One region of the Paenibacillus sp. SAFN-054 genome, then DNA from elsewhere that is predicted to be linked to it. Evidence: predicted binding sites of a transcription regulator. Region 1 holds the regulator's gene; each other region holds the start of a gene.
The links. Region 1 encodes NrdR, which represses ribonucleotide reductase genes. Its sites were predicted from a motif close to AACACNATATATNGTGTT; they were not measured.

Region 2: ACTHPM_RS00465 (adenosylcobalamin-dependent ribonucleoside-diphosphate reductase) is a predicted target of NrdR. The motif match lies at 3,186-3,203, and genes of this name have one in related genera.
Region 3: ACTHPM_RS01065 (anaerobic ribonucleoside triphosphate reductase) is a predicted target of NrdR. The motif match lies at 4,253-4,270, and genes of this name have one in related genera.

The regions. Positions count from the first base shown of each region.
Region 1 is NZ_JBQCKS010000002.1:167,722-178,044, reverse strand. It holds gene mutM (DNA-formamidopyrimidine glycosylase) at 1-642, shown strand, start outside; gene ytaF (sporulation membrane protein YtaF) at 787-1,479, shown strand; gene coaE (dephospho-CoA kinase) at 1,494-2,090, shown strand; gene ACTHPM_RS12250 (lytic transglycosylase domain-containing protein) at 2,087-2,659, shown strand; gene ACTHPM_RS12245 (small, acid-soluble spore protein, alpha/beta type) at 2,728-2,946, opposite strand; gene nrdR (transcriptional regulator NrdR) at 3,151-3,627, shown strand; gene ACTHPM_RS12235 (carbohydrate ABC transporter permease) at 4,031-4,915, shown strand; gene ACTHPM_RS12230 (carbohydrate ABC transporter permease) at 4,915-5,736, shown strand; gene ACTHPM_RS12225 (ABC transporter substrate-binding protein) at 5,840-7,207, shown strand; tRNA gene ACTHPM_RS12220 (tRNA-Ala) at 7,489-7,561, shown strand; gene ACTHPM_RS12215 (SDR family NAD(P)-dependent oxidoreductase) at 7,799-8,584, opposite strand; gene ACTHPM_RS12210 (winged helix-turn-helix transcriptional regulator) at 8,714-9,067, shown strand; gene ACTHPM_RS12205 (alpha-N-acetylglucosaminidase TIM-barrel domain-containing protein) at 9,559-10,323, shown strand, end outside.
Region 2 is NZ_JBQCKS010000001.1:83,527-93,849, forward strand. It holds gene ACTHPM_RS00450 (hypothetical protein) at 1-38, opposite strand, end outside; gene ACTHPM_RS00455 (YqhG family protein) at 170-1,096, opposite strand; gene ACTHPM_RS00460 (DEAD/DEAH box helicase) at 1,098-2,840, opposite strand; gene ACTHPM_RS00465 (adenosylcobalamin-dependent ribonucleoside-diphosphate reductase) at 3,349-5,937, shown strand; gene ACTHPM_RS00470 (ArsR/SmtB family transcription factor) at 6,313-6,588, shown strand; gene ACTHPM_RS00475 (MFS transporter) at 6,663-7,844, shown strand; partial or broken gene ACTHPM_RS00480 (ISL3 family transposase) at 7,864-9,009, shown strand; gene ACTHPM_RS00485 (FMN-dependent NADH-azoreductase) at 9,153-9,779, opposite strand; gene ACTHPM_RS00490 (class I SAM-dependent methyltransferase) at 9,956-10,323, opposite strand, start outside.
Region 3 is NZ_JBQCKS010000001.1:238,213-248,535, reverse strand. It holds gene ACTHPM_RS01080 (GNAT family N-acetyltransferase) at 1-379, opposite strand, end outside; gene ACTHPM_RS01075 (EamA family transporter) at 606-1,523, opposite strand; partial or broken gene nrdG (anaerobic ribonucleoside-triphosphate reductase activating protein) at 1,840-2,265, opposite strand; gene ACTHPM_RS01065 (anaerobic ribonucleoside triphosphate reductase) at 2,346-4,205, opposite strand; gene ACTHPM_RS01060 (GNAT family N-acetyltransferase) at 4,341-5,288, opposite strand; gene ACTHPM_RS01055 (GNAT family N-acetyltransferase) at 5,480-6,028, opposite strand; gene ACTHPM_RS01050 (DinB family protein) at 6,025-6,486, opposite strand; gene ACTHPM_RS01045 (nucleotidyltransferase family protein) at 6,581-7,321, opposite strand; gene ACTHPM_RS01040 (ABC transporter permease subunit) at 7,368-8,180, opposite strand; gene ACTHPM_RS01035 (ABC transporter ATP-binding protein) at 8,182-9,069, opposite strand; gene ACTHPM_RS01030 (TetR/AcrR family transcriptional regulator) at 9,302-9,841, shown strand; gene ACTHPM_RS01025 (LTA synthase family protein) at 9,958-10,323, shown strand, end outside.

The DNA of each region.
Region 1 (10,323 bases):
GTCCTGGTTTCCCATCTGCGGATGGAGGGACGCTATGGCCTGTACGATAGCTCTGAGCCGGTGGAAAAGCATACGCATGTCATTTTCCATTTCAATGATGGAACCGAGCTGCGTTATAAGGACGTGCGTCAATTCGGAACAATGCATTTGTTCCAGCCGGGAGAAGAATTGAGCATGCCGCCTTTATCCAAACTGGGTATTGAACCGCTTGACGCCGAGTTTACGCTTGCGAATTTCAAGGCGGCGCTTGCGGGGAAAACGTCAAAAATCAAGGCAGTTCTGCTAAACCAGGCATATATCGTCGGTATCGGGAATATTTATGTGGATGAGTCTCTGTTCAGAGCCGGCATCCATCCCGAGCAGCTGGCCAATACGCTGACGGACGAGCAGTTCGAAGCACTGCATCAGGCGGTGATCGCGACGCTGTCGGAATCAGTTGAGGTTGGAGGCTCTTCCATTAAATCTTATGTCAACGGACAGGGTGAGATGGGGATGTTCCAGCATCAGCTCAAAATTTACGGACGCCAAAACCAGCCGTGCGTGAACTGCGGAACTCTGATCGAGAAATCGGTGGTGGGCGGCCGCGGAACACATTTCTGCCCGGTATGCCAGAACGATCAAGTGAAGCAGAAGAAAAAGTAAATAAAAGCATGGGCGTGCACCCCTTGTTCGTCCCTCCCATATACTGATACGGTATCGCATATCAGGGGAAGCGGATCGTAAGGGGCTTTCTTTCCTATCAGGCTCCGAGATCGTACCGTTTCATCAAGGGGAGGGAAACCGGGGGTGCTCAGTCATGTCTTTTCACTGCTCCTGCTTGCTTTTGCTTTAAGTTTGGACAGTTTTGGTGTCGGGATTACATATGGACTCAGGCAAATGAGGATTTCAGCGCTGTCCGTAGTGATCATTTCATTATGCTCCGGGATCATCATTTATATATCGATGCAGGTGGGCGTCCTTTTGGCCAAGGTCGTGTCGCCAGAAGCTGCGTCCATCGTCGGGGCTGTTATATTGATTATTATGGGCTCCTGGTCCTTGATTCAAATTCTGATTCAAAAAGAAAAGAGCCGTGACGACGACAAGGATACCGCTATGATCCGCGCGACGCAGACAACGGCTCCGGCGGGGGGGCCCGAGCAAACGGTATTTTCGCTGGAAATCCGGAAGCTTGGCCTCGTGATCCGCATTCTGCGGACGCCGTCGTCTGCCGATATCGACAAATCGGGAAGCATATCGGGCATGGAAGCGATGTGGCTCGGCATTGCACTCTCGCTGGATGCGTTTGGGGCGGGGCTTGGAGCTGCCCTGCTTGGATTTTCCCCGGTTTGGACGGCTCTCGTGATTGCGTTATTCAGCGGGACGTTCCTGGTCATCGGAATGAAGACAGGGTTCCGGTTTTCGTCCCGGTCATGGATGCGGCATTTTACCGCGTTGCCGGCGTTATTATTAATCGCCATGGGAATAATAAAGCTGTTATGAGGTGATTTTTCTATATGAATATCGGGTTAACCGGAGGTATAGCATCTGGAAAAAGCACGGTGTCCGCCCTCTTGGTAAGCAAGGGGGCTCTGCTTGTCGATGCCGATGTCATTGCCCGGGAAGTGATGCTCCCGGGTCATCCCGTTCTGGCGGCAGTTTCCGATCATTTTGGACAAGCCGTGATGCTTGAAGACGGCCATGTAGACCGGAAAAAGCTGGGCGAGATTGTATTCCGCGATCCCTCCCAGCGTCAAGCCCTGAATGAGATTACCCATCCGGCGATCCGCCGGGAAATCCGTCAGCAGATGGAGTCCCTGGAGCGGGAGCACCCGGACCGGCTCGTCGTGGTGGACATTCCGCTCTTGTTCGAGTCAGGACTTGAAGGCATGTTTGAACGTGTGATGGTCGTTTACACGCCAAGAGAGATTCAGATTGAGCGTTTGATGATGCGCAACGGATTAACCGAAGACGAGGCATTGGCCCGAATCGGGTCGCAGATGGATATTGAAGAAAAGAAGCAGAGGGCGGATATCGTGATCGACAACAGCGGAGATGCTGAAGAGACCAAGCGCCAATTGGATGCATTCTGGCTTCAGTCGGGATGCGTATGAAGCTTTTACAGTTATTACGCAAAAAAAGAGTCCTTCTGGTACTCTTTCTCGGGTTTGTCGTCGTTCTTTTTTTCAGCACGAACTGGATGTCATGGTTCTATCCGATTTATTACAAGGAGAATATCAGGGAGCAATCGGAGCGATACGACGTGGATCCCTTCCTGATCGCATCCATCATCCGCGTGGAGTCCAACTATAAGCTGGGCAAGGAATCGAAGAAGGGCGCGCTGGGTCTGATGCAGCTGATGCCCGACACGGCGCAATGGGCCATGGAGCAGGCCAAAATTCCTGAGGTTACGATGGACCACCTCAAGCATAAGCCTGAAGCCAGCATTGAGATTGGAACCTGGTATCTGAAGAACCTGGCGAGCCAGTTCAAAGGGAACCGGATCGTGGTCATTGCCGCGTATAACGCAGGCCCCGGCAAAGTCGACGGATGGCTCAAAAAAGGCGTATGGGACGGGAAGCTGGAATCCGTAAAGGATATCCCGATCGGCGAAACGAGGCACTATATCCAGCGGGTGATTTACTACTATAATCAATACACGCGCATTTACAGCGATTTTTGAGCGGACAAGCAAAAAAGTATTGAAACAGCTTACGGGCTGCCCCAATACTTTCTCGTTGTTCACATGTATTATTTGAATTGACCAGCCAGTTGTTGTTCAGCCAGGGTTACAAGACGCTTTGTGATGAGTCCCCCGATCGAACCGTTCTCATAGGAAGTCATGTTACCTTGGTATCCGTCCTGTGGAATGGAGATACCCAGCTCTTGAGCAACTTCATATTTCATTTGGTTGAGGGCTGCAGTAGCTTTGGATACTACCAGGTTGTTCGAACTGTTGTTTTGAGCCATTGATGTTCACCTCCTCGCTGTTGGTAAAAGTATTATGTCTCAAAGATCGAATCTTCATAACTTTTTTTATATTTTTCTTACTGGAAATATAAGTTATTTCCCGGAAGCCGTATCAGGACTGGGCTCATCGTCTGTAAGTACTTTCGGAAACCGGGAATGTACAAGCGCAAATACCATCATGAACGATAAAGGAAGTGAGTTTGCATGAAATGTCCGTACTGTGATTACGCAGGCACCAAGGTGCTGGATTCCCGTCCGGCCAATGACAACAAGTCGATCCGCCGCAGACGCGAATGCGAGAAATGCAGCCGTCGATTTACGACATTTGAGATGGTGGAGGAGACGCCGCTCATTGTTATCAAAAAAGACGGAAGCCGCGAGGAGTTCAGCCGGGACAAGATTTTGCGCGGTTTGATCCGTGCCTGCGAGAAGCGCCCCGTATCCGTCGAGCAGCTTGAAGTTATGGTCTCCGAGGTGGAGAAATCGCTGCGTAATACCGCCGTGGCCGAAGTGGAAAGCCGCCAGATCGGCGAGCTCGTGATGGAACAGCTGTATCCGGTGGATGAGGTCGCTTATGTGCGGTTCGCTTCCGTGTATCGGCAGTTCAAAGATATTAACATGTTCATGAAAGAGCTCAAAGGTCTGCTATCCAAAAATACGATGCCGGATTCCTTGGACTGAAATCGGAAGGTCCGACACGCTGAGGAGACAGCCTTTTTGGCGATGCAAAGGGGTGATTCTCTTTTGTCAGAATTCGAAGTGCTGCAATTACCGCCGGAGAACCATGAAAGGGCGCCTGCACTAAAGTCTTTAACAAGAGACTTTACGCAGGGGTCCTTTTGTTATTTTTCAAATACTTCATTCAAGTGACGTTGTGAAGTTCTGAAATTTAATTTAATTTTGTCAAGGAAGTTTGAAATTTAAATGTGAATTTTTGTTGACAACGAAGAAATGACGATTGTAAGATAATAGCAACTGCAGGATCTTCATGCATATACTTACTGAACAGCAAGGAAAAGGAAGAGGAGGTCATCGTTTGCCTAGTTATGAAAGCGTTTTAAATGTAAAAAAGACTAAAACAAGGATGGCGAAGCAGGGCATTTGGAAAGAACATCTTTTGGCGTACGCTTTTTTGGCCCCCTCGATTGTCTTGTTTTTCACGTTCTTGTTTTATCCGATGCTGAAGTCGGTCTACCTGAGCATGACCATTACGGATCCGCGGGGGCAGGTTGCCGAATTTGTCTGGTTCGAGAACTTCGTCACGCTCCTGAAGTCTCATCAGCTGTATTCCAATCTGAGCGTTACCCTGCTGTTCATCTTGTACACGGTGCCGACATCTCTGATATGGTCGCTGCTCCTTGCTGCCATTACCCATAACAAGCTGCGGGGCATGAAGGTGTTCCAGTTTATTTTCTCGCTTCCGATCGTGATATCTGTCGGTACGGGTTCGATCATCTGGTTTTTGCTGTTTCACCCGACGGCGGGAATGCTGAATTATTTTCTGAGTTTGATACATATCCAACCGATTCCTTGGTTGACGGATCCGGCTTGGGCCTTGATCTCCATCTCCCTCATGACCATATGGATGAACATGGGCTTCCTGTACATTGTGTTGTCCAGCGGTCTTCAGGGGATCCCGGAGGAGCTTTATGAAAGCGCGAAAATCGATGGGTCCGGGCCTGTCCGCACGTTTGTGCGAATTGTGCTGCCTCTGCTGTCGCCGACGATTTTCTTCGCTTTGATCGTGTCGGTGATTGGGGCTTTCCAGGCTTTCGGTCAAATCCATATCCTGACGAAGGGTGGACCGATCAACTCGACGAACGTCATCGTTTATTCGATCTATCAGGATGCGTTCGTGAATTTCCGTTTCGGCATCGGCAGCGCACAGGCGCTCATTCTATTCTTCATTATTCTGGTTCTGACCGTGGTGCAGTTTAAAGTTCTGGAAAAGAAGGTGCACTATCAATGATGGCGAAACGAACAACGGCTGCGCTCACCTATTTCTTTCTGGCTGTTTTGGCGCTGGTGGTCCTGTACCCGCTGATCTTTACGGTGTTCTCTTCTTTCATGACCGAAAAGGAGGTTTCCAACTTTCCACCTCCGCTGTTTCCGAAGCACTTCTATCTGAATAACTTCCAGGAAGCGATAGCCGGCTTTCCGATCGTGCGGTTTATCCTGAACAGCTTTATCGTGTCCGCCGCGATCATGATCAGTCAGGTCGTAACCTCAAGCCTTGCGGCGTATGCCTTTTCATTCCTGAAGTTCAAGGGAAAAGGGGCGCTGTTCGCACTGTACCTGTCGACGATGATGATTCCGTGGGAAGTGACGATCATCCCGAATTATCTGCTCATTAAAAGCTGGGGCTGGATGGACAGCTACCAGGGACTGATCGTCCCTTTTATGGCGGGTGCCTTTGGGGTGTTTCTGCTCCGGCAGTTTTTTCTGCAGCTGCCTCATGAGCTGTTCGACGCGGGGAAAATCGACGGCTGCGGACATTTGCGAAATTATTTCTCCATCGTTCTGCCGCTCTCGCGTCCTGCGCTTGCCACGCTTGCGGTGTATGTGTTTCTGACGCACTGGAACCATTATCTGTGGCCGCTGCTGATTACGAACCGTGCCTCCATGCGAACGGTCCAAATCGGGGTCGCGATGCTGCAGCATGCCGAGGTGATGTCGTGGAACCTGATTCTGGCGGGCGTGACGCTGGTGCTGCTGCCTTCGTTCATTCTGCTCGCTTTCGGTGTGAAGCAGCTGGTGCGCGGCATTGCGGCCGGGGCCGTCAAGGGTTAATGGCGTTGATCGGCCGCGGCTTCAGGGCCTGGGCTTATCATAGATGAATATGCAGAAACAGGAATATGTAGCAGCTCATAAAAGGGGAGGAATCAAGCACACTATGGGGAAAAAGAGACTGGTAAGTCTGATGCTGGCGGTCATGATGGTGCTCATGGCGGCCTGCAGCGTGAACATGGGCGAGGATGAGCCGAAGGCGAGCGAACCGAAGCCAAGCGGTACCGAAACCAAGAGCGCCGCGCAGAAAGTGGTGTTCTGGCATGCGATGGGCGGTGCCACCACAAAGGTCGTGGACCAATTGGTCGACAACTTCAATAAGTCGCAGGACAAGGTTCAGGTCGAAGCCGTTTATCAAGGCACGTACGACGATCTGCTCAGCAAGCTGAAGGCTTCGATGGGGACGAACGAAGGTCCGACGATGGTGCAGATGTACGAGATCGGCAGCCGTTTCATGATCGATTCGAAGATGATCACCCCGATGCAGACATTCATCGACCAGGACAAGTGGGATATTAGCCAGCTGGAGCCGAATATCAGCGGATATTACACATTTGATAACAAGCTGTACTCCATGCCGTTCAACACCTCCAATCCGATCCTGTATTACAATAAGGATTTGTTCAAGGAGGCCGGACTCGATCCGGAAAGCCCGCCGAAGACGTTCGAGGAGCTCAAGACGGCGGCGGACAAAATTTCTAAGACAGGCAAAGCCGTCGGCGCCAACTTCGCCATTTATGGCTGGTTCATGGAGCAGTTATTCGCGAACCAGGGTGCGGAGTACGTCAATAACGGCAACGGACGGGACAGCTTGGCGACCGAATCGCTCGTCAATTCCGATGCCGGTGTCAAAGTGTTGACCTGGTGGAAGGATCTGATCGACACGAAGGCAGCCAACAACCTGGGCCGGAAAACGGATGATTCCAAAAAAGCGTTCTCCGCCGGTCAAGTAGCGATGATCCTCGATTCCACCGCGGCGCTCAAAGGTTTGGTGGACGGCACGTCCGGCAAGTTCGAGGTCGGTACGGGCTTCCTGCCGAAACCGGCGGATGCGAAGGATGGAGGCGTCATCGTCGGCGGCGCAAGCCTGTGGATGATGAATAGCCGACCGGATGAAGAGCAGAAGGCGGCATGGGAGTTCATGAAGTTCGTGACCTCGCCGGAGCAGCAGGCGTTCTGGCATATCAACACAGGGTACTTCCCGATCACGACGAAGGCTTATGAGCAGGACAGCGTGAAGGAAAACCTCAAGAAGTTCCCGCAGTTCCAGACCGCCATCGACCAGCTGCACGGCACCAAGCTGAACAAGGCGACGCAGGGCGCGGTCATGGGCGTCTTCCCGGAAGCCAGACAAATCGTGGAAGCCGCGATCGAAGAAGTGCTGAACAACAAAAAAGAACCGAAGGCGGCGCTGGATGACGCAGCCAAGGAGATTACGTCCAAGATTCAGGAGTATAACCGGACGGTGAAGTAATCTGTAAGGGCAAAAGGGCCGTTGAGAGCCGGGTGAACCGGTTTTTCAACGGCTATTGCGTTAACGGAGGAGGGTCTGGCTATGCCATCCTTGTATTTATCGGACATTCCATCCATTCCTCTTATCGGTTGCTGAAAGCGGAGATCGAACAGCTCCAAGAGCGGGTGCGGTCGTTGAAGAAGCATAAGTAGGATTGAATTTTTCCGAAAAAAGTATTGCATGAGCTTACTCCCTATGCTATATTATAGGAGTGCTCTTTTTGAAAGAGAGATACATAATACGGGGCCTTAGCTCAGCTGGGAGAGCGCATCGCTGGCAGCGATGAGGTCAGGGGTTCGATCCCCCTAGGCTCCATAGAAGAAAACCCTTGAGAAATCAAGGGTTTTTTGTTTTGTTCTTGTCATCAGGCATGATCAAAAACTTAAGGATTGGGGATGGACTGCGATGAAATATACCGTTCCGGTACTTTCTCCTGCGATATTTTATATAAATTAATGTTATTAATGTAAAATAATTGAAGTAGATATGCGCATAAAGCCTTTAATAATATGACCACAATGGATAATGAAGTGAGGATTCGAGCGTTGGCTATTAAAGCCTAGTTCCTCCAGAGGCATCCATGAATTGCCCCGTAATCCATCTGGCTTCCTCAGATGCTACGAACGCAACGACATCAGCAACGTCATCCGTGGTGCCCGGTCTTCCGAAAACGGGCAGTATTGAAGCTGCTGCAGCACGAGCTTCTGGGTCGGCGAGCCATTCCTTGTTCATATCCGTATCCGTAACTCCAGGCCTTACTGCATTTACAGTAATACCCTTTGATGCAAAATGTGGAGCTAATGCCAAAGTAAATGTCTCAAGGGCTCCCTTGGAAGCCGCATAAATGGCAGCATTTGGGCTGGCAACCCGAGTATACCCCGTAGAAATGTTAATGATTCGTCCACCGTTCCGTATATACGGGCTAGCTGCTTGAGTTAGAAGGTATGGAGCTTTAAAGTTAACATTCATGACGTCATCAAATGTTTCAATGGACGTTTCTTCAAAAGGCAACCCCGGTGCAATACCTGCGTTATTGATTAAGATGTCCAATTGCACAGACCCAATTTCCGAACGAACAGCATCTTCAAATGCAGTCCAAAGCTTATTTACACCGGAAATACCCGTGGTTAATTCTGCTTCCAGAGCCACAGCCTTTGTGCCCAGCGCCTTAATCTCTTCAACAACTTTTAGAGCAGCATCCCTATTACTGGCGTAATGAACGCCTATAAATTCTGCTCCGCCAGCGGCTAATTTTTTGGCTGTTTCAGCCCCTATCCCCCGACTTGCCCCTGTAACCAAAGCAATTTTACCGCTGAATTTTCCTGTATTCGTCGACATATGATCCTCGCTCCTTATAAGATATATTTGATGCATAATCAATACTATTGGATTATGATAGATATGAATAGTACGATATTTTCGTATCGTTACGATCAAATGGTATACTATAAGAAGAGGTGAATATCCATGAATGGAATAACAAGTGCTGACCTAGCCTGTTCGTTTAATGCAGCTCAGAAAGTCTTGTCCGGTAAATATTCTCTCATGATCATTTTTCATTTAATGGATGGACCAGTACGTTTTAACGAACTGTTACGGAAATTTGACGGCTTAACGCATGCGTCGCTGACTAAACAACTAAAGCAGCTGGAACACTTTCAACTTATTCACCGTGAGGTTTATAATCAAGTTCCGCCAAAGGTGGAATATTCTTTAACGGATCTGGGGAAAAAGCTTTTTCCAACAATTATTGGGCTAACGGACTGGGGAAGTGAGTATATTGAGCATTGTAAGGTAACTGAGGTCAGTTCACTCCGGTAACACGCCCCATAATCGGTCTGTCGCAGTTTAAGAAATCATTCATTCCAACGTGGCCACTATTTCACTCGTCACCTTGATGGTGTGAGTTGGAAACCTTTGAGAAATCAAGGGTTTTTTTGTTTGTTCATGTCATCAGGCATGATTAAAAACTTAGGAGAAAAAATGAATGGGCAAGACGGAAATTAATCTCTACAATCCACTGGCTAATGAATGACAGCCTTAACAACATTATAGCCTCAGGCCCTTGATAGAGTTCCAACAAGGGCTTTTTTTGTGTTATCCAGCACAATAAATATCATACTTGCTTCAAAGATGATCATGGTTAAGCGCTTTCGCGAAATGTAACTTTAAATTGGGAGAGCCCTGTTCTTATACTCAGACAATGCGTTTTCGCACGCCGTATTTTTATGGGGGATCGGGGATGCACAGATTCAGATTCAACCTACTGACCTACACGGACACATAATAAAAACCCTGAAAGAGGTGAGTTTATGAAAAAAGTGATTTTACTTGCATGCTTGGTTTTTTCGCTGGTTACGATCTTAGGAACAGTAGTGAATTCACCAATCCTGTCAACAGCCCGGGCCGAACCTGCAGCATTCGACACGAAGCCCGCCGTTGATGTGCTGAAACGGTTAGTTCCGAATCACTATGATCAGGTGCGATTTATAGCTGTACCTCTAGGTGAAGAAGGAGAGAATTTCAGGATTACAAGCAAGGATGGCTTGGTTGAGATATCGGGGACCAGCCCGGCTGTCCTTCTGACAGGATTCAACTGGTATTTAAAATATGTCGCCAAGGCGAATATCAACTGGAACGGGGATCAGTTAAATCTCCCCGAGCAGCTCCCGTTACCGAAACAGGAAATGGCTCAGAAGGCCAATGTTCCTCATCGTTTCGCGTTGAACGATACGGATGACGGCTATACCGGTGCCTATCGGAACTGGCAGGACTGGGAGCGAATGATAGACGTATTGGCGCTTAACGGAATCAATGAGGTATTGGTGACCGTAGGCCAAGAGGCTGTCTACTATGACATTTTTCAGGAGTTCGGATATACCGCTCAGGAAATGAACGATTGGATTCCGCAGCCAAGTCATCAGCCGTGGTGGCTGCTGCAAAACATGTGCTGTTTTACGGGGCCGGTCACGGAGAACTTGATTAATGAGCGAGCCCTATTGGGCAAAAAAATTGCGGATCATATGCGTGAACTCGGGATGACGCCTGTATTCCCCGGCTATTTCGGCACCGTACCT
Region 2 (10,323 bases), on a different contig from region 1:
GCGGCTGCTTTTGCAGTGAAGGAGAGCAAGTGGTTCATTCGTTTCACCTTTCTTGTGTTACCGGAGTTTCCCCTAGTGTATCGGACAAGCCTTAAAAAGGCTGTTGCAAGCTGTCGCGCGTCAAAACGTCCATCCGGTTCTATTTTTGCCTTCTTTTGTCTAAAGTCAGCTACCGGGAAGCGCGCAGATGAAAGAGACCGCAGGTTATGGCGGACAAATGCACTTTCGGCTCGTACTGCCATGTCGTTTCACTGCGTCTGTTGGCATATTGCTCACGGATCCCCGTCAGCTTTTCCTCATCCGGTTCCTTGAGCAAATCGTCATAATAGATATCGATGACAGCCAGCTCCTCCTTTAAACGTTCCCTGGCCTGTTCAGCCCACCCGTAATCCATTTCTGCGAGCTGCCGGGACATATAGGCTTCAAGCGCGTCTGCGGCCTTTGAGAGGGTGATGGAAGCAGGCTGAATATGAATATTTTCGGGCAGGCGCGGGCTCAGGGTTTTTCCCTGCAGCTGTTCCGGGAAAGGAGAGACGATCTGTCCGGTGACTAGGGACATGCCGATGAAATGAAGTTCCTCCTTTTTGACGTCGCAGCTCAGCTCCACCTTGTAGCAGATTCCAAGCCAAGGCTCGTAGGCGGCTGAGAAGAGCGTTTCGCGCTGCAGTGCCGCCGGCTGCTCGAACAGATAGAGGCATGAGCCATCCTGACGGGCCGCATTCCAGATCTGCTGCAGCCTGCCGCTCCCGTACAGGACGTCCTCGCGCTGTATCCGTCCGGGACCGATGCGGGGCACCATGGGCGCCGTCCCGAAATAACGGGAAAGGATGTCCTGCTGCTGGGGCTGCTCGTCGCGCGACTGTTCATTCTTGTCGTATTGTTCCGGATCGAACACGAAAGTAAAAGAAAGCGTCTCGGGCTCTGCCCCGGTTCTTTCGACAAATCCCCAGTAATAAGGCCTGTTCGTCAGCTGCTTATCGGCCTGCGGCGATAGTTTGACCGTAACGTGGCATGGCGATTTCTCGATGATTTGGCATTCCGTGCTCTTGAGATAGGTCAGCATATGATCCTGAACCTGCTGCGGCGACATGCTCATGCTATGCCTCTTCCTCCCTTAGCGACTCCGATTCGTAATCGACCTCGCGTTTGATCTGGTCCAGGGTCTGGCCTAGCGTGCTGACTTTCTGCCTGATTTCTTCATTGGACCCAGACTCGAGGAACAATTTGTAGAGGCTCTTCTCGAGCGACTCTTGTTTCTCGAAACGCTCGAGAATGACGTCCAGACCGCCGATGACCATTTCGAACATATTGATTTTTTCGTGAAGCAAGTGCAGAATGTGTTCCTCGATCGTTCCGGAGGTGGAAAGGTTGTAAATCTGCACGTCCTTCTGCTGTCCGAGACGGTGTACGCGTCCGATTCTTTGTTCCACTCGCATCGGATTCCAGGGAAGGTCGAAGTTAATCATATTGTGGCAAAATTGCAAATTGATGCCTTCTCCGCCGGCCTCCGTGGCGATCATGACTTGTGCGCGTCCGCGGAACAGATCCATCATCCAGTCCTTTTTGCCCCGGTTCATGCCCCCACGGTAGGGTACGCAAATCAGTCCGTGCTTTTGAAAATACTGCAGCAGGTATTCCTGGGTCGCGCGGTATTCGGTAAAGACGATGACCTTCTCATTGACCTGTTTGATCAGCTCGATCGTTTTTTCTGCTTTCGTATTGGCTTTAATCGCCTTGATGGCGGTGACGAGTTCCCATACCTTGGCCGTGAGGGGCGACTCATCGGGTATTTTTTTCGACAGATTGACGAGCGTAAGGAATACGGCATCCCGGCTGCTGCATACTTCACGCTGCAGGGTAACCAGGGAGAGCATGCTGCTCAAATTTCCCCCGGAAGCCTGATATTGGTCTTTGACAAAGGCGGTTACGCCGTCATATAATGCTTGTTCTTCGGGTGAGAGCTGGAGGCTGACGTTGCTGACATGCCGTTTGGTAAAATGGACAGGTCCTTCGCCCCGGCGATTGCGGATCATGACCTTGGCGAGCTCGTCTTTTAGCTGGTCCTGATTTTTCGGCTGGCGTTTGCCCACCACGAAATTGGTTGCGAAATCGCCCTGGCGGCCGAGCTGCCCGGGCTTTAGCAGCGTAATGAGATTAAAAAGCTCGCTCATGTCGTTCTGTACCGGCGTCGCGGTCAGCAGAAGGCAGTATTTTTTGCGGAGCTTTTGAATGAACTGATAGTTCGTCGTTTTTTTGTTTTTCAGCTTATGGGCCTCGTCGATAATCAGCATGTCGTACTCCTGCTCCAGCAGAAAATCCTTATGCGGATCACGCTTGGCCGTGTCGATGGAGGCCACCACGATATCCGAATGCCAGCTGTATGCCTTCTTCTGGGCCACGGCAGGAATCCCGAATTTGCTGTTCAGCTCTCGGACCCACTGCAGCACGAGGGATGCAGGCACAAGAATCAGCACCTTGGACACGAGTCCGCGGATCAGGTATTCTTTCAGAATCATTCCAGCCTCTATCGTTTTGCCAAGCCCGACCTCATCGGCCAGGATCGCCCTGCCGGACATCTCGAACAGCACCTTATGCGCCGTATCCAGCTGATGGGGGAGCGGGGAAAGACCTTGCAGGTGCTTCAGGCACTGCAGTTCGTCGAAGCTTGTCACCAAGCGTGCTTCTTCTCCTTGAATGGCCAGCTGGGCAAGACGCCAGTCTCCCCAAGGCCCGCCCTTTTCGAGACGGCTATTCAGCTGCTCAAGCCAGCTGCGGTCGATGTGCAGCGGAACCGGAAGTTCCTGCGGCTGTCCGTTACCTCTGGTCTCGGAAGTATTCATGCCTTACCTCCTTATACATGTTCTACATACGTGTTGAAATTGCCATGCGTAGTCCGAAACCTTTTTTTCTATTGGATAGTGACGGGGAACAATTAAGATGAAATTGTGCAAAACCCTGGTATGCGTAGTATGCACGTAAACGGAAGAGTTCATAACATGCCTGGAACGCGGAGCTATAGCTGAAGACAGGAAGGATTTTCATAAAATATTTTCAAAGCCCGATTGTCAAAAAAGTGAGATTGGTGGAGAAAAGAAGAGGTTGTCCGCCATTGAAGAGCTTACATGCCTTAAATTTCAGGATTTGATTGTAGAGTTACAATATGTGGTATAGTATAATGTGTAACGCACACAATATATTGTACGTAATGAGCGGAAAACGTGGTTTAAGCCTTATATCTTGTTTAAGGGAATGCAGCGATAATTCATAGATTGGCTGAACGGCTGTGTTCATACGTAATCAAACAGGATTGAATAATACCATTATCGTGGGAGGTCGTTTCGTTTGGGTATGATTCAGCAGAAACAAAAGCTTGAAGGATTGAGCGAGAAAATATTTTTGGACCGTTATGCTTGGAAGGATCCGGATCCGAGTCATGCCAAGGTCGGAGACGTCGTGCTTGTGCTGACGAAGGATGATCCGAAGTTCCCTACCAAGGAAGTCGGCGAGATCGTAAGCCGTGACGGAAGCATCGTGACGGTCAAAACCCGCCGCGGAGAGCTTGTCGAATCCCATGTCGATAAATTGACGTTAAATATAGAGAAAACACCGGAAGAAATGTGGGACCGCCTGGCGGGAGCCATGTCTTCCGTTGAGGAAACCCCGGAGCTGCAGGAAGAGTGGCAGGAGAAGTTCCGTTACATTCTGGATGACTGGAAGCTGGTGCCGGGCGGACGCATCGCGGCTGGCGCAGGAGCAAGCGATGAGCTGACGCTCTTCAACTGCTATGTCATTCCATCCCCGAAAGACAGCCGCGGCGGCATTATGGCGACGCTGTCCGAGATGACGGAAATTATGGCTCGTGGTGGCGGTGTCGGCATCAACCTGTCTTCTTTGCGTCCGCGCAGATCGGTTGTCAAAGGCGTGAACGGTTCTTCCAGCGGTGCCGTATCCTGGGGCGGCCTGTTCAGTTACACCACGGGCTTGATCGAGCAGGGCGGAAGTCGCAGAGGCGCGCTGATGCTGATGATCAACGACTGGCATCCGGACGTCCTCGATTTCATTACGGTGAAACAAACGATGGGACAGGTTACCAACGCGAATTTGTCCGTATGCGTGAGCAATGATTTCATGAAGGCGGTCAAAGAAGACCTTGATTGGGAGCTCGTGTTCCCGGATACAACGGAGCCGGATTATAACGAAGTATGGGACGGCGATCTTGACAAGTGGAAAAAGGAAGGCCGCAGCGTTATCCATTACCGCACAGTCAAAGCGCGTGAAATTTGGCACACCATCATTGAATCGGCGTGGAAATCGGCCGAGCCGGGCGTGGTATTCTTGGAATACTACAACCAAATGTCCAACAGCTGGTATTTCAACCCGATCATTTGTACGAATCCTTGCGGCGAGCAGGGGCTGCCGGCTTGGGGTGTCTGCAATCTGTCCGCCATGAACCTCTCCAAGTTCTACGATGAAGAGAAGCATGACGTGGCTTGGGACGATCTGGCACTGACGACGCGTTATTCCGTCCGTTTCCTGGATAACGTCATCTCCAAGACGCCGTACCATTTCGAAGAAAATGAAGCGAACCAGAAAAAAGAACGCCGCGTAGGTCTGGGAACGATGGGCTTGGCCGAGCTGATGATCAAGCTTAACATCCGCTACGGCAGCCGCGAGTCTATGGCGTTCCTGGATAAGCTATATGGATTTATTGCCCGCGAAGCTTACCTGGCTTCCTCCGAGATCGCAGGGGAAAAGGGTGCTTTCCCGGCATTCGACGCCGAGCTGTATTTGCAAAGCGGCTTTATGAGAAACATGACCGAAGTATATCCGGAAGTCGGCGAAGCAATCCGCGAAAACGGCATGCGCAACGTCACCGTCATTACGCAGGCACCGACCGGAAGCACGGGTACCATGGTAGGAACGTCCACAGGCATTGAACCTTATTTCGCCTTTAAATACTTCCGCCAAAGCCGTCTCGGCTTTGACGAGCAGTTCGTGCCGATCGCCCAGGACTGGCTTGATGCCCATCCGGGCGAGGAGCTCCCGGATTACTTCGTTACCGCGATGGATCTGTCGGCAGAGGATCATATCCGCGCGCAGGCAGCTATTCAGCGCTGGGTGGACAGCTCCATCTCGAAAACGGCGAACTGTCCTGCAGACTTTACCGTTGAAGAAACGAAGCGCCTGTATGAGCTGGCCTTCGATCTGGGCTGCAAAGGCGTAACGATCTACCGTGACGGCAGCCGCGACGTGCAGGTCCTGCAAACCGAGAAGAAGGAAGACAAAAAAGAAGAAACAGCTGTACAAGAAGTGGCGAGCGCGAAAGAAACCGAAGCTCAAGAGCCTGCAGCCAAGCTGCAAGCCGCTGTGGCCGAATCCGGTGCGAAAGTGGTCGACAAGCAGTACAAGCGCCGTCCGCAAGTGCTGCGCGGGGCGACTTACAAAATCAACACACCGTTTGGCATGGCGTATATCACGATCAATGACCTTGACGGCATTCCGAGCGAGATCTTCCTGAACGTCGGCAAAGCCGGTTCGGACGTGTTTGCGATGGCCGAAGCTCTTGGCCGCGTCTGCTCACTGTTCCTTCGGTACGGGGATCATGGCCAGAAGGTGGAGCTGTTGATCAAGCACCTCAAAGGCATTGGAGGCTCGGGAGCCATCGGATTTGGCCCGAACCGCGTCGAGTCTATTGCGGATGCCGTGGCGAAAGCCCTTGAAACGCATGTGAGTTCCGGCTATGACGAAGAACATGACCCGGCTCCGGTTGCAGCGACACTCGCACCGGAAACGGCCGATCACGGCGGCGGTCACGACCACCGTTACGATGATCCCCAAGCTTCGCGCGATCTATGCCCGTCCTGCGGATCGGCGACGCTGATCAATATCGAGGGGTGCAAAACCTGCGGCAACTGTGGGTATAGCAAGTGCTCTTAAGCTGTAATAAAGAAAACTTAGATAAAGATAGATAGATAGAAAAATGATAAGATATGAAAAAGGTTAAAATCAGATAACCGAAAGAAAGGAGTAAGGGGGAACCCTTACTCCTTTTCTGCATTTCTATAGTGTGTTGTCATATGTAGTGCTTTTTTTATAGCATTTCGATCCGCTCCATACAATCCAATAAACCCTTTTGGCTCCGTGTCCTCGTTAGTATCATGCATATCTCCACTTCTTTTATCAACGTTGTACGCAAATATCAGGATTCAAAAAACGACATTTCACTTAAAAATCGGAGAATATGGTGGTAATTATCTAAAGGCTTGATTTGTAGCGATATCTTAGTACAATGGTTTTATGACTACTCAAAAAATGATAAATGATGAGCTTAGAGTCAAAATATTTAAGGCGTTAGCCGATGAAACAAGATTGGACATCATCCGAGCTCTATACACCAGCAGAAAGGAGATGAATTGTGGAGAAGTAGGAGACATTCGCGATACTACGAAATCAAATACTTCGTATCACTTGCGTACTTTAAAGGAGGCGAAATTGATCAAGGTACGAAAAGAAGCTCAAGCGAAGTATATGAGCATCGATTTGGAGACATTTCAAACTTACTTACCCGGATTTCTGGATACGTTGTAGAAAGAAATTCTTTTTTTTTATTCGTTAGTTCAATAATATTTGAACTATAGAACTAACTACAAAGGGTGAATAGAATGATCAAATTAACTGCTCTGTTTTTCCTCATCATGTTTGTTATTGGTACGGATACGTTTTTGATTTCTCCGCTTATCCCCACTCTTCAGGACTTGTTTCATATCCCGACCGAATATTCCGGTTGGATGGTTGGGGCTTATGCTTTAGGTTATGCCATTTTTGCATTAATCGCTGGACCGCTTTCCGATGGATGGGATCGCAAAAAAGTAATGCTTTTTGGCATGGTCTGCTTCTCGGTTTCAACCATATTATGCGGCTTTGCCACAAGTTTTTGGTCGATGTTCGTATTCCGGTTTTTAGCTGGAGTCAGCGCAGCATTTACGGCGCCTCAAGTCTGGGCATCGATCCCTGCTCTGTTTCCAACACCAAAAATAGCCAAAGTATCAGGAATCGTCATGGCAGGCTTAGCTGCTTCCCAGGCGTTCGGCATCCCTATTGGAAGTCTGCTTGCCTCAACCCATTGGTATTATCCTTTCTTTACAATCGGTGCATGTGCACTTTTGGGGGCGGTATTCATCTTCTATGCTTTGCCCGAAATGAAACCAAATCAAGGCCAACAAACCAAGACTCCGATTTTCAGTAGATACATCCCCTTATTGAACAGCCGAATGGCGAGAAGGGCTTTCCTCGCTCACTTCTTATTTCAGTGTGGATTCTTTGCTGCCTTTTCTTTCATTGGAAGATGGGTGACAGATCGCTTTCATCTTTCCATTGATCAAGCGGGGTACGTGATGTTTTTTCTTGGTCTCGGGAATATAGCCGGAAGCTTCGGCGGTGCCTATGTGATCAAAACGTTTAACCGTTTCAATACGCTGGTTGTGGGCTTTCTTGTCTCTATCGCATGTTTTATTGTTTTGCCTCACTTGCCATCGGTTGCGGCTTTCGAAAGTGTTTACTTTTTCATATTCGTTAATATGGGGATCGCATTTCCCCTAATATTAGGAATGCTGAATTCATTAAATCCAGCCATCCGCGGCACGATCTCCAGCCTGGCCAATTCAATCATGTATGCTGCGACAACGCTCGGTTCTTGGGTCGCTGGCCTTATTTACGCGGTTTTTAACGGTTTTTCCGCCGTAGGCATGTTTGCGGCTATATGCTTTGCCGGTTCGTTGTTATCTTTCATATTCAGCGGTATTTTGACCAGCCAAGCGAAAACAAAGAAGGAGATTGCATCATAAATGCATAGAAGAAACTCCTATGGATATTCTAAATCTTTCAAAATTTAACATCCTAAGTATTTGTGAGAATGAATTTGAATTTCTAATTCAAATGGTGACGAACTCTCCACCTTTGGCTTGCCCTCATTGTGGAAGTATAGCCAACCTCTACAAACATGACAGCAGAGAACAGATTTGTATGGACTTGCCTCTTCACGGCAAGCATGTAGTCCTTCTCATAAAGCGTCAGAGATATTGCTGTAGAGACTGCAATCGAACCTTTTGGGAACACTTAGACCACACCATAGACAAAAAGCGAAACTGCACCAAACGATTATTGTCTTATATAGAGACGCAAAGCATTGAACGTACATTTGTTAGCATATCCGAGGATGTTGGAGTACATGAAAAAACAATACGCAACATCTTTCGTGATTACATCAACCGTCTTAGAGAAACGCATCGATATGAAACTCCCAATTGGCTTGGGATTGACGAAATTCACATCATTAAACCAAGATGCGTTTTAACCAACATTGAGGAATGTACTTTGTTGGATGTTTTGCCCAACCGTAACAAGGAAACCGTTGTAGATTACCTCTTACGCCTTCCAAGTATAGGACGAATCCGATACGTCACTATGGATATGTGGCAACCGTATAAGGACGCCGTAAGGGCAGTATTACCAAAAGCTTTTATCATCGTAGATAAATTTCACGTTGTCCGTATGGCAAACCAAGCGTTAGAAACCATTCATAAGCAGATCCTTGAAGGATTATCGCCAAAAGAACGCCGCGGGCTGATGCAAGGCCGTTTTATCCTCTTAAAACGGGATATAGAGCTTACAGAGAAGGATAGGATGACTCTAGACCTTTGGGAAAAGAATCATCCGTCTCTCGTCACTGCTTATGACTTAAAGGAATCCTATTTGGATATTTGGGAATGTGATAGCAGACAAACGGCATTTCTTAAATACAACGAATGGAAAGCTAAAGTACCAACGGAACTGCAATCCGCTTTTGAACCACTGACAAAGGCTATGAAGAATTGGGAGGAAGAAATATTCGCTTATTTCGACCATCGCATTCCAGATGCTTATACGGAATCTCTAATTAGCCTTATTCGAGTCATTAATCGATTAAGAAGGGGATACTCTTTTGAGGCCCTAAGAGCCAAGATACTCTTTGAGGTTCCCACCTTAATCGATAAATTGGGGAAGGACGAATGATAAGGTCTCGAACGATTACACGATCATTACAATCTTTATCGAAAGTCAGAAGGGGTTTCTTCCCATCGGATAGCGTATTGTCTCCGCCGCTATATGTCGAATTAGAACCGGACAGCTAGCTCCGCGGTAGTCCGAAGCCCAGCTTCTATAATGACGTTGGAGTCGCCGCCATGCTGTTGATGACCTTCGATCACCACCACATCCGGATTCTGTATTCCCCACAAACCGATCATGTTCCGCATATAAGTAACTGCCATCTCATAAGGCGCCATATAATCGATTGAATAGTTACCGCCCCGAGCGTTGAGGAGTGCAACCTTCTTATCCGCCGCCAGTCCGATCGGGCCTTCCGAAGTGTAACGGAATGTCTTTCCTGCTTGTGTAAGGTAGGAGATATAAGTAATCAGCGGGGCAGGGACCGTACTGTTCCATAGCGGAAAGGCGAATGCGATCTTATCCATTTCGAGGAAATGGTCCAAATACCGATTGACCAGTTGGGCCGCTTTATCTTCGTTTGGAGTGGGTTCTACACCTTGATTCAACTTGTTAAGTCCACTGATGGCCTTATCGCCATAATACGGCAGTTCGACATCGTAGAGGTCAAGCACCTCCACCTGATCATCCGGGTGCGCTTCTTGGTAAGCCTGCAAGAAAGCTTCGTACATTCGAACACTTACGGATTGATCGGCTGGCCGATCATTTGCTTTAACCATCAATAGTTTTGCCATTTGTAAATCTCCTCCCAAGGTTCTGCCTCACATTTGTTTTTGACAACCTTAAGATAATCTAAAAAGTATGACATCTTACCGTCATACTTAGGAATATCAATTTATCATTTTTTCAATAATGCGGTAAAAACTCTTGGCTGAGAGTGAATGAAGGTTTTTTCTTGCTTGAGCAGCCGCTATTCCCTTTTTTCGATGACAATAAAACAAGTGCTGTCGGGTAATTTCACTTCATTGTAATTCGTATCCAATAGCGTGATTTTGGGAGCCAACGCTTCCTCATATCCCTGCTGCAGATAACTTTTAAGGACTACGATTTTCGCACTATCGCCACAGGTCTCCTCAATGGTTTCGCGGTATTCCTGCGGGGTGAAATATCCGAACTGCTCCTGAACCTCATGAGCATACGCCTCGGGCCCCCAAGTGTACGTATAAAGGAACTCCATGACATCGTTGACGGGAAGCCGCACATGAGTGATGCCACCTGCCGTTTTGAAGGTCTCATACTTTATGGTTCTCCCCTTGAAGTCACGCGCGTATTGATTGA
Region 3 (10,323 bases), on a different contig from region 1:
CTCTTTTTCGTGCTTCCCTGCTAATCTCCTCCAGGATGCGGGTACCGATGCCCTGTCTTCGATAGGCGCGGCTGACGTACATTAAGTCCACCTGAAGCCTGTCCTGATTCCTGCCCCGTAACCGGTGTCCAAGAACGCCAAAGCCGGCAAGCGTTTCACCGTCAAAAGCGCCGAACGCCATACCTCCGCTTTGCAGTTCTTTTTCGAATCGATCAATCAGCTCCGCCTTATGGGCATCATCCCATGAGGGACACTCATGCCCGGCATCGATTTCTTCCAGCACCCCGTCGTTCATTTTGTAAATTTTATTAATCGTTTCGGATCTGTCGATATGGCGGATGAGCGCCGACTCGTCCCTAAGCATCGGTCTAATGATCATTGAATTGTACTCCTTTGCTTATTCTTGATTTTCAGCCTCCATTCAGCTTCTTATCCTCGGAAATGCGATCGTTCTTTTTTTAATAACCGGGCAGCCTCCTTCTTTTTCTTTCATTATACAAAAAAAACAGCCTGCGGCTAAAGCGCCGAGGCCGAAATAAGAAGAGAAGTCTACATGTTTACATTACCCTCTGCTTTCAAGCTTAATCTTCCAATTGGCATAAAAGCTAAAGATGGGCTGCCGGTTCCTGCTTATCGAAGACGGGAACACTCTTTTTCCTCGAAAAACGGATCTGCGGAACGGCAATGCCAACAAATATGAGGACGATGCCAAACCACTGCAGGCTGCTTACATGCTCATGCACCAGCAGCACCGAAGCGACGACGGCAGCAGGCAGCTCAGCGGCCCCGAGAATAGCGCCAGTACCTGAGCCAACCTTCGGCATGCCGATCGCGAAGAAAAGCACGGGAATCAGAATGCCGAGAACGCCGAGGAGTATCGCGTACTTCCATAAGCCCGCTCCCAGCGCACCATCCCACATAAAGGCGGGAGAAAATACGGACAGCACGATGATGCCGGAACCGGTCGTCATGAAGAAGCTTTTATTAAAAACAGGTACCGACGTGCCGACGCGTCCGCTGACAAACATGTAAAGCGCAAACGTAAACGCGGCCATCAAGCCGTACACGACACCTTTTATATTCAGCGGGCCGGAGCTCTCACCAATGACGCCTCCCGCCAGCAAGGTACCCATAATCAGGATGATAATAGATACGATTTTGCTGCGGCTCGGGAATCGGCGGTCCGCCGCCGCCTCCAGCAATACGCCGATCCAAGTGAACTGGAACAGCAGGACAACCGCGATCGAAGCGGGCAGAAGCTCGACAGCCTTGCCGTAAAATATCGACGTGCCGCTCATGGTAATTCCGACCGCGAGCAGCGAGAGCCAGCTCTTGGGCGCTACCTTTTTGCGGGAAAACATAAGCATCAGGACCAGCAGCAGCAGCCAACCAAATACATATTGGCCGCCAAGCATCTGACTGACCGTAAAGCCTTCCTTCATGCCTACCTTCATGATCGAGGACAACACGCCATAGCTGCAAGCGCCAAGCAAGATGAGCAGAGAGTATTTCAGTTTGTTCAAGTTCATTCCTCCTGATGCCAAGTTATGTGCAGCCAACCCAAAACCAAAAACCCCCTGTCTGTGAGGACAGGGGGCGAACGAAACCGATGGCCGTATATGGCCTTCGTTAAAATTTCGCCACTCGCGAACGAATCGGAGTTTAAAAGCAGGGTGCTGCACTATCTAGATGTTGATTTGAACCTTTCGAAATGACATTTTAAATTATTATCCGGAAAGCGTCAATGAGTTACGTTAACTTAATAAAGCACTCCAATAGGGATCCTAGGGGTGATGGAATGTCGCAGGCTTGTTTCCACCCACCGTCCTGCTGCTCCCAAATTCGCTGGTTGCGGCTTCCGCGGAAAGGCAAGGACAAATCCCGCAGCTCGATTTCAAATCTGCCGTCCACGATGACGTCGCAGCAATCCAGCAGCTGCTTTTGATGGCGGTCATTGGCGGATAACAGCTCTTCGAGCGTATAGCCCGTGTATGCCCATATATTTTTTCCGAGCCCTCGCAGCTCCGTCGCGATCCGGCTCATCGCCGCAGCCTGGATAAACGGGTCCCCGCCTGATAAAGTGATGTCCGTCAAAGGATTGCTGCCAGCCTCCCGAACGATGTCCATGACGGTCCGCCAGCGGCCGCTGCGCATGCTCCACGATTCCGGATTGTGACAACCCGCGCATTGATGTGGGCAGCCTGCACTGAATATGACAGTCCGCAGCCCTTGCCCGTCTACGACGCTGTCATGCACGATGTCCATGATCCATGCCCCCGCCTGATCCTTCTGCTCAGGGCAGATCGGTCCAGCCTTCATGCCATGCATCTCGTCCGCCCTCCTCCCTATTTCCCGTGCTTGAGCCTGTCTGCTTCCTCTGCGCGTTTGGCCAGATTCCATTTATCCATGTCGCCGACCAGGTAGCCCGTAATGCGGCGGATACGTTCGATTTGCCGGTCCGGCGCGCTGCAGACAGGACAATCCTGGTCTATCACTCCGCTGTATCCGCATGCCTTGCAGCGGTCCACCGGATGATTGATCGACCCGTAACCGATCTGATGCTCCGCCATGCAGCGGACGATCCGGTCAAGCGCGGCCGTATTGTGAATGACGGAGCCGTCCACCTCGACGTAGGTAATATGTCCGGCATTGCACAATTCATGGTAAGGAGCTTCAACCCGGATCTTGTCCGCGGCCGTGATCGGGTAGTACACAGGGACGTGGAACGAATTGGTGTAGTAATCCCGATCCGTGACGCCCGCAATGGTGCCAAACTGAGCGCGGTCTTGTTTCACGAATTTGCCTGCCAGCCCTTCCGCCGGCGTGGCAATCAAGGAGAAATTAAGCCCCGTTGCCTGCATTTCCCGGTCCATGCGTCCGCGCATTCTGCGAATGATCGCGAGCCCCCTGCGCTGCAGCTCAGGACTCTGCCCATGGTGCTGACCGTACAGCGCGGTTAGCGATTCCGCAAGTCCGATAAACCCGACACTAAGCGTGCCTTCGGCCAGCACGCCCGCCAGACTATCCTCGGGCCGCAGTTGTTCCCCGCCCCGCCATACCCCTTGGGAGTAAAGGAAACGGAAGCTGCCGGCCTGCCTTTCGCATTGGTACCTGTACCGGTCCATCAGCTGCTGAACCGCCATATCCATCGCCTCTTCAAGCAGGCGGTCAAAGTCTGCGGCGGTAGAAGACTGAAGGGCCAGCCGGACGATATTGATGGTGGTGAAGGACAGATTTCCGCGCCCGATCGCATTTTCATCCCCGTTCACGTTGCCCATCACCCGGGTCCTGCAGCCCATATAACACACCTCGCTTTCCCGCGTTCCCAGATCGTACATGCTGTTGAACCTGGAATCCAGGAAAGCAAAATTCGGAAACATCCGGCGTGCCGTCGTTTCCAGAGCCAGCTTGTACAAATCATAGTTCGGATCCTTCGGCTGAAAGTTCACGCCCGACTTCACCTTAAAGATTTGAATCGGAAAAATCGGCGTTTCGCCATGTCCCAGCCCCCGCTGCGTGGCGAGCAGCAGCTGCTGGACCAGCATCCTGCCGCAGCGGGAGGTATCCGTCCCGTAATTAATCGAGATGAAGGGAACCTGGCCGCCGCCGCGGGAATGCATCGAATTCGCATTATGTATGAATGCTTCGCATGCCTGATATACGTCCCGTTCGGTCATGGTCCATGCCTGCCGTTCACGGTCGAAATTACCGTCAAGAGGCAGCTCCATGAGCATGTGCAGCTTCTGTTCATACGTTTTTTGTACATACGGTGCGAGGTCTGTATCGAACATCGGAAAGGCTTGTCCGCCATGCTGCTGGTTCTGGTTCGCCTGCAAAATAATGGACGCCAGCGCGAGTGCGCTTTTGATGTCCTTCGGTTCGCGCATGTACCCGTGGCCTGTATTGAATCCTCCCTGCAGCAGCTTGCCCAGGGGAATTTGACAGCAGGTCGTCGTGCCTGCCGCATAAAAGTCAAGATCATGCGGATAAAGGATGTTGCCTTCGATCCCTCTTCTCGTTTCCGGTGACACCAAATGTTCCATGGCATATCTTTTTGCGCTTTCGCTGCCGATTTTACCCATGAGTCCCATCGGTGACTTCCCGTCCACATTGGCATTTTCCTTGAGTAAATCCGTGTTATTTGCTTTTATTAATTCCTGAATGGATAACCATAATGGGTCGGTCGAGTTCTTGCTGTGATTCATACCATGATTCCTCCCTTACTGTGTATAAACAGACGGACCTGCCGCCAATCACTATATATAGTATTGATATCGACAAAAACACACTATATATATTGTCACAGCGTAAAAAGGAATCATACGTTGCTGACTCGTTGGTCAATACATAACCATGGAAGGGAGGAACAAGGGCCCCGGCATGAAGCCGAGCCGATAACAAAGAGATTCGAGCGGATGCCCATGCATGACCCGGATCCGCAGCAGCGGCTGACCCTGCACCCTCAGAACGCTCAGAGCCCGCGCGAGCATGCCGGATGCCAGACCCCTGCCCCGGTAAGCCGGCATTACGGCAAGCGCTTCAATTGTAGGGCAGCCCGTCTCCATGCCGATGAGGCAGATGCCGATGAGCGCGCGCGTCTCCCTGTCGTACAGCAGACTGGAAGCCCGGAGGCCATCCTCGGAACTTCGGACAGCAAGCTGGCGAAGCCTACGGAGCGCAGCGGCATACGTACGTTCTTCCTGATCCGGCCCGGTTTCTTCAGACGCATGCTTAAACAGGAACAGTGCGATCTCCCGCTCCAGTCTCAGTCTCAGCTCCTGTCCCTCATGATAAGCCTCCGGCGATCGGACTTCTCCCATACTGCCTACTGACGAAGGCAAGTCTGCAGCAGCCCGCTGCATCCATCGGTAACGGTAAGGTTCAGGACGAAAGCCGGCCCGATAAAACACTTCTTCCTGGTCATCCAGAATGTCATATGCGTTGAAAGCCGGCCCCTCACCATTCAGATCCAGCTGCCGAAGCTTGCGGACAAGCATCCGGAGCCACTCGCCATCCGGACCCCAGGGAGGGATGCCGAACAGATGGCGGATTGCGCCGTGCGCGAGGGCCACACCGCCGATCAGGCTGTCTTCAGCCTCCAGCCAATAAGTCATGTATTCGTCAGGAAGAAGCGAATACGAATCGGCTTGGCGGTCAAAGCCGACGGCTGCCTGATTATAATAAATGGAGAAGTACCTCCTCCACTCCACCGGGTCTGCCCTGCGCAGGCGGAGGGAAGCGCCCAGATCGAGCTGTCGTACATCGGCCAGCGGATTCTTTCCTTTCATGCCGTTTCTCCCTTCGTCCCAATCACTTGCTTCTCTTCCAGTTTACGATCCGGCTGTACATTTTCATGCCAGAAAGGACCGGATATTCTCCGGATATTTGTCCATTCATACTTTACATAACGAAAAAAAGAATGTCCCTCTCGGTCCCAAATCCGGACCCCGGAAACATCCCTGGATGTTATTACTCAGCTTTACTCAAGCGTACTGCGCTTTCGTTCAATCAACCAACAATCGCGGTAGGCGCCTTCATGCCATTCCCGCTGCGGGAGCAGCTTTAACTTCACGAAACCGCATTTCTCATACACGCGGATCGCACGAGCGTTCCACGTCTGAGGATCCATGACGATCCGGTCGGCGTGCAAGTGATCCAGCAAATAAGCCGCCATCGACTGCACCAGAAGTGTTCCGATGCCCCGGTCCCAATAGCCCGGCTCACCGATAAACTGGTCCATGCCGAAGATTCGTTCCTCTGCCGCGTAACCGTACAGCTCCCGCTCCTCGTCGTCGATCTCATAATACTGGATGTAGCCAATCGGCTGATGGTGATACATGACGATACAGCGGATCGAATCGCTTTCCTCAAGGTAAAAGCTCTCGTACACCCGCTTCAGATCATGGGGCTGGTCGCGTCCTTCATAAAATTCAAGCACGCGCGGATCGCTCAGCCACTTCGCCAGAAGAGCAGCATCGTCCTTCTCCAAAGATCTGACCTGCAGATCCCCCTTACAGAAAAGGATCATCCTTTGCCCTCTATGTATGCGCGAATCTGCCCCATATGATGCCGGTCATGCTCGTAAAAATCAAGCAGGTACTCGTCAACGGACATGACATCTCCATGCTTGTGGCCGTACTCTGCTTCCGGAATGCTCTGCAGCACGTCCAGCAGTTCTCCGCGCACCTCCACCGTCTGCCGAATCAGCTCCTCTTTGCTTTGGGTGAGCCCATACACCGCAGCATCACGATTGAACTCGTCGAAATCCAGTTTTTTTAACGTCAAAGGCTGATGCGCGGCCATCGGCCGTATGGCATGCTCCAGAAAATATTTGTCCCACAGCATCATATGGCTGATGATGTCGCGCGGAGCCCATTTGCCCACGGCAATGGAACCATTCCAATGCTCCTCCGGCAAACGCTTCAGTATCTCGGAAAAGGCGATCAATTCCGCGAAGGCTTCCAGCTTTTCCTGCTTCGTTTTCATTGGCTACTCTCCTTTGCGCACTTCCTTATGGTATAAATTCCTTCCTGATCATACCATTTTCAGCATCGCCATGACAAGAACATTCGTTCGCTTGTCATTCATCATTCCTTACCAACTCCTGCAGTTGCCTGTATGCCTCATGCGTGCCCATGTCATAGCTAGCACCCTCTGCGAAATAGGCCTTTATTTCTTTTCTTCTGGACAGCCATTCCGGAAAATGACCGGGTGCGTCGGGCTGATGACCGGCCTCCAAATATTCCCCGAACAAGGGCAGCGTATCTTTCCGGTACAGGTACACCGCAAACACGCCGATATCCGTTTTGGGCTGCTGGGGTTTTTCTTCAAAGGAGAGGACGCCGCCGGATTCATCGAGCTCGACCACCCCGACTCTTTTGAGCTCCTCCGCATCCTTCAGATGCTGAACCAGAATGCAATCGGTCTGCTGTTCCTGGAAAAAAGACACATAAGAGCTCAGATCAAACGTGAATACGTTGTCTCCGGCACATACGAGCAGATCCTCATCGATGCCCTCTTGATCGATCGCAAACCGGATATCGCCAATCGCTCCAAGCCGGTTGTCTTCGGTTGTGGAGCCATCTTGAATGATCTTGACGGGCTTCTGAAAAGACCGGGAGAACGCCCATCTTTCAAAAGCAGCATAAAATTTCAAATTCGATACAATGATGACTTCCGTAATGGCAGGCACTTCCTCCATTTTACGGATAATCAGGTCCATAATCGTGCCATTGCCTAAAGGGAGCAGGGATTTCGGCATGTTCCGGGTCAGCGGATACAGTCTTGTCGCATAACCCGCGGCCAGGATGAGTGCTTTCATAATCAGCCTCCTGTCAATCGATCTCCTGTCCCTAGTATAGCTTGAATTACAACAGCAGGCTTCTTTTTCTGAACATAATGACCCCTGCGGCGAACCCTGCCAGGCCTACAGCCAGCAAAATCGCGCATGTCGGTACCCATTCCACCGTACCTTTTACGATGCCTGCCGTATTGAACAGGGAGAACAGGGAAATATGCTGCATCCATGAGAGTTTATCAGTGATTTTTCCTACAAGATTCAGGCTGAAGAAACCGAACACGATGATCCCCGACAGACCCAGCGCCCTTTTCTCGTCGTTCGAAACCGCCGATATGAAGAAGCTGATGCCGCACACGGCGAAGAATAGCAGAAAAGCGCCTACATTGAGGAGCAAGTAGCTTTTTGAATCAAAGTCCTTTAAGTCCCCGATAAACCAGGCATACCCTCCGTAGCCGGCCAATGTCGTGATTGCCGTAATGAAGAGCAAGCCCGTCAGCAGTACGAGCGCTTGCGTCAAAGCCACCTTGAAACGGGTTGTCGGGGCGGCCAGCAAATACGCCATCGAGCCTTGATCCACGAGACGCGCCATAAGCTGGGTCGAAGCCGTGATGCTGAATATGGAAAGAATGAGCACGAACAGCAGGCCATAATACTCACCCGATATAAAAGCATCGACGCTGCCGAACCCGTTTTCCAGTCCGAACGCCTTGCTGATCCCTTCCGGCATCGATTGAATGAGGGAATTCAGGCTTTCCGATTGCGTCGCCATGCTGGGATAAATCCAGAACATGAGCAGTATATAAAAGGCCGATCCGAACGCATAACTCGTCATCGTCTGCAAATGATTCCACATCATTTGGCGATATAATGGCATATTCATGTCATTCTCTTCCTTCCCGGTCGTAATAATCCATAAAAATATCCTCCAGGTTCTGTGAAAACACGTCGATGCCGCGAATAGGGTATTTGGCAGTCTCCTGTATAAAACGGTTGTAGTCGCCCTGAACCGAAACACGCACCTTGTGTCCCTGACAGGAATCAACCTTCATCAGACCGCTTTGAAGAAACGCGTCACGGTCCGCTTCATGCTCGAACGTGACCTCAAAAAGCTTCCGCTGGACAACCTGCAGCTCGTGAATGTTTTTGACGGCCATGATTCTGCCGTCCTTGATGATGGCTGCCCGGTCACATGTTCGCTCAATCTCCGCGAAGCTGTGCGACGACATCAGGAAGGTCGTTCCTTTCGCCTTCTCTTCAAGAACCAGCTCAATAAACACCTTCTGCATCAGCGGGTCCAGGCCTGACGTTGGCTCATCCAGAATAATCACCTCGGGCTCATGCATGAACGCAGCGACGATGCCGACCTTCTGCTTCATGCCTTTGGACATTTTGCGGATGGGCGTCTGGTCATCGAACTGCAGTCTTTTCACGAGCTCGGCACGCCGCTGTTCGTTTATGCCTCCCCGCAGGCTGGACATGAAGTCCAAGAACCCTTTTCCGCTCATCCCTTCCATAAATGCGATCTCTCCCGGAAGGTATCCGATCCGCTTTTGAAAGCTTCCCTGATCCTTCCAGGTGTCGTATCCGCCGATCCGAACATAGCCTTTCTCCGGCTTCATGAAACCCATGATGTGGCGGATTGTCGTGGACTTGCCGGCGCCGTTCGGGCCGAGAAATCCGAACACTTCGCCCTTCTCCACGGTGAACGAGACATCATGAATTCCTTTGCCTCCCGGAAATATCTTGGTTACATGCGAAACTGTGAGCATGGTGTGAACCTCCCGCTTGGGACATAATTATGAAATAATTGACCCAGTATATTTCATAACCAGATCATACGTCGGCGCATCCTCATCGTCAATAGAAATATGAAATATTAATGTGCTATAATTTCATTATTAGTCGGCAGTGGCCGAGAGACGGAGTTGACATCCAAGCATGAACGGTTTCGAACGAAGGGCCCAACTAATCAAGAACAGAATCAAGGAGAGGACACTGGGCATGCTTTCCGCCTGCAGTCCCAAACAAATTCGTATCGCGGATATCGCCGTGGAAGCCGGCGTGTCCCAAGTGACCATATACAATTATTTCGGCAGCAAGGAAGCCTTGATCAGAGAAGTGTTCCGGGATTATCTGGAAAGCACGATGGAGGAATTCGAAGCCTTGATCCATGGCGAGGGCACGCTGAAGGAAAAGATCGAGTACATCGTTTTTCAGAAGAAGAAAACCTCGCACTCCTTTCACCCTTCCGCGATCTCCGAGCTGATGAAGGAGGATCCCGAAATACGGGATTTCGTCCAACAAAATTACGAGCAGCGCAGCGTGCCGATGGTCGTTGATCTGGTTACCAAGAGCAAGGCCAAAGGAGAAATATCGGATCACATTTCCGTCGAAACCGTGATCTTATATTTGAACATGCTCAACGATTCCTCCCATCGCCTGCTGGAATCTACCCAATATGGCGAAAACCAGGATAAGCTTATCGAGGAAATGGTCGAGGTGTTTTTTTATGGCATTTGTGGCGAAGGGCCCCAAAAGTGATTAACAGCACGGTAAAACTATGTTAATTTAGTATTTTCATTGTGTAAAAAAACTTATATAGTAGTGGTTGGCACAACTATAGGAAATTATTAACGGAGGATGTGAAAGAAGTCGGTATGAAAGACTTATATCTGCGCACACCGAAACCAAAGACTCCCTTCATCGGAATCTTTATACTGCTGCTGTTAAAGCTGCAGCTTTTACGCTACTTTTTCTTCGGCGACATCATGTGGAGCCGTGTGGCGGCAGATGCCGCCTCTGTGCTGGTGCTGCTCGCGCTGATCGAACTGGTGACGCCATCCAAGGCCAAAGGAATCGTGTATTATATTTTCAATGTGCTCTGCTCATTCATCTTTTTTGCATCGGCCCTGTATTTCCAGCACTTTAACACTCTGCCGACCTATACAGCCCTATCTGAGCTTAAGCAAGTCGCTGGAATCAAGGATAGCGTGCAGTCCACGATCGAACCGGCTAATTACCTG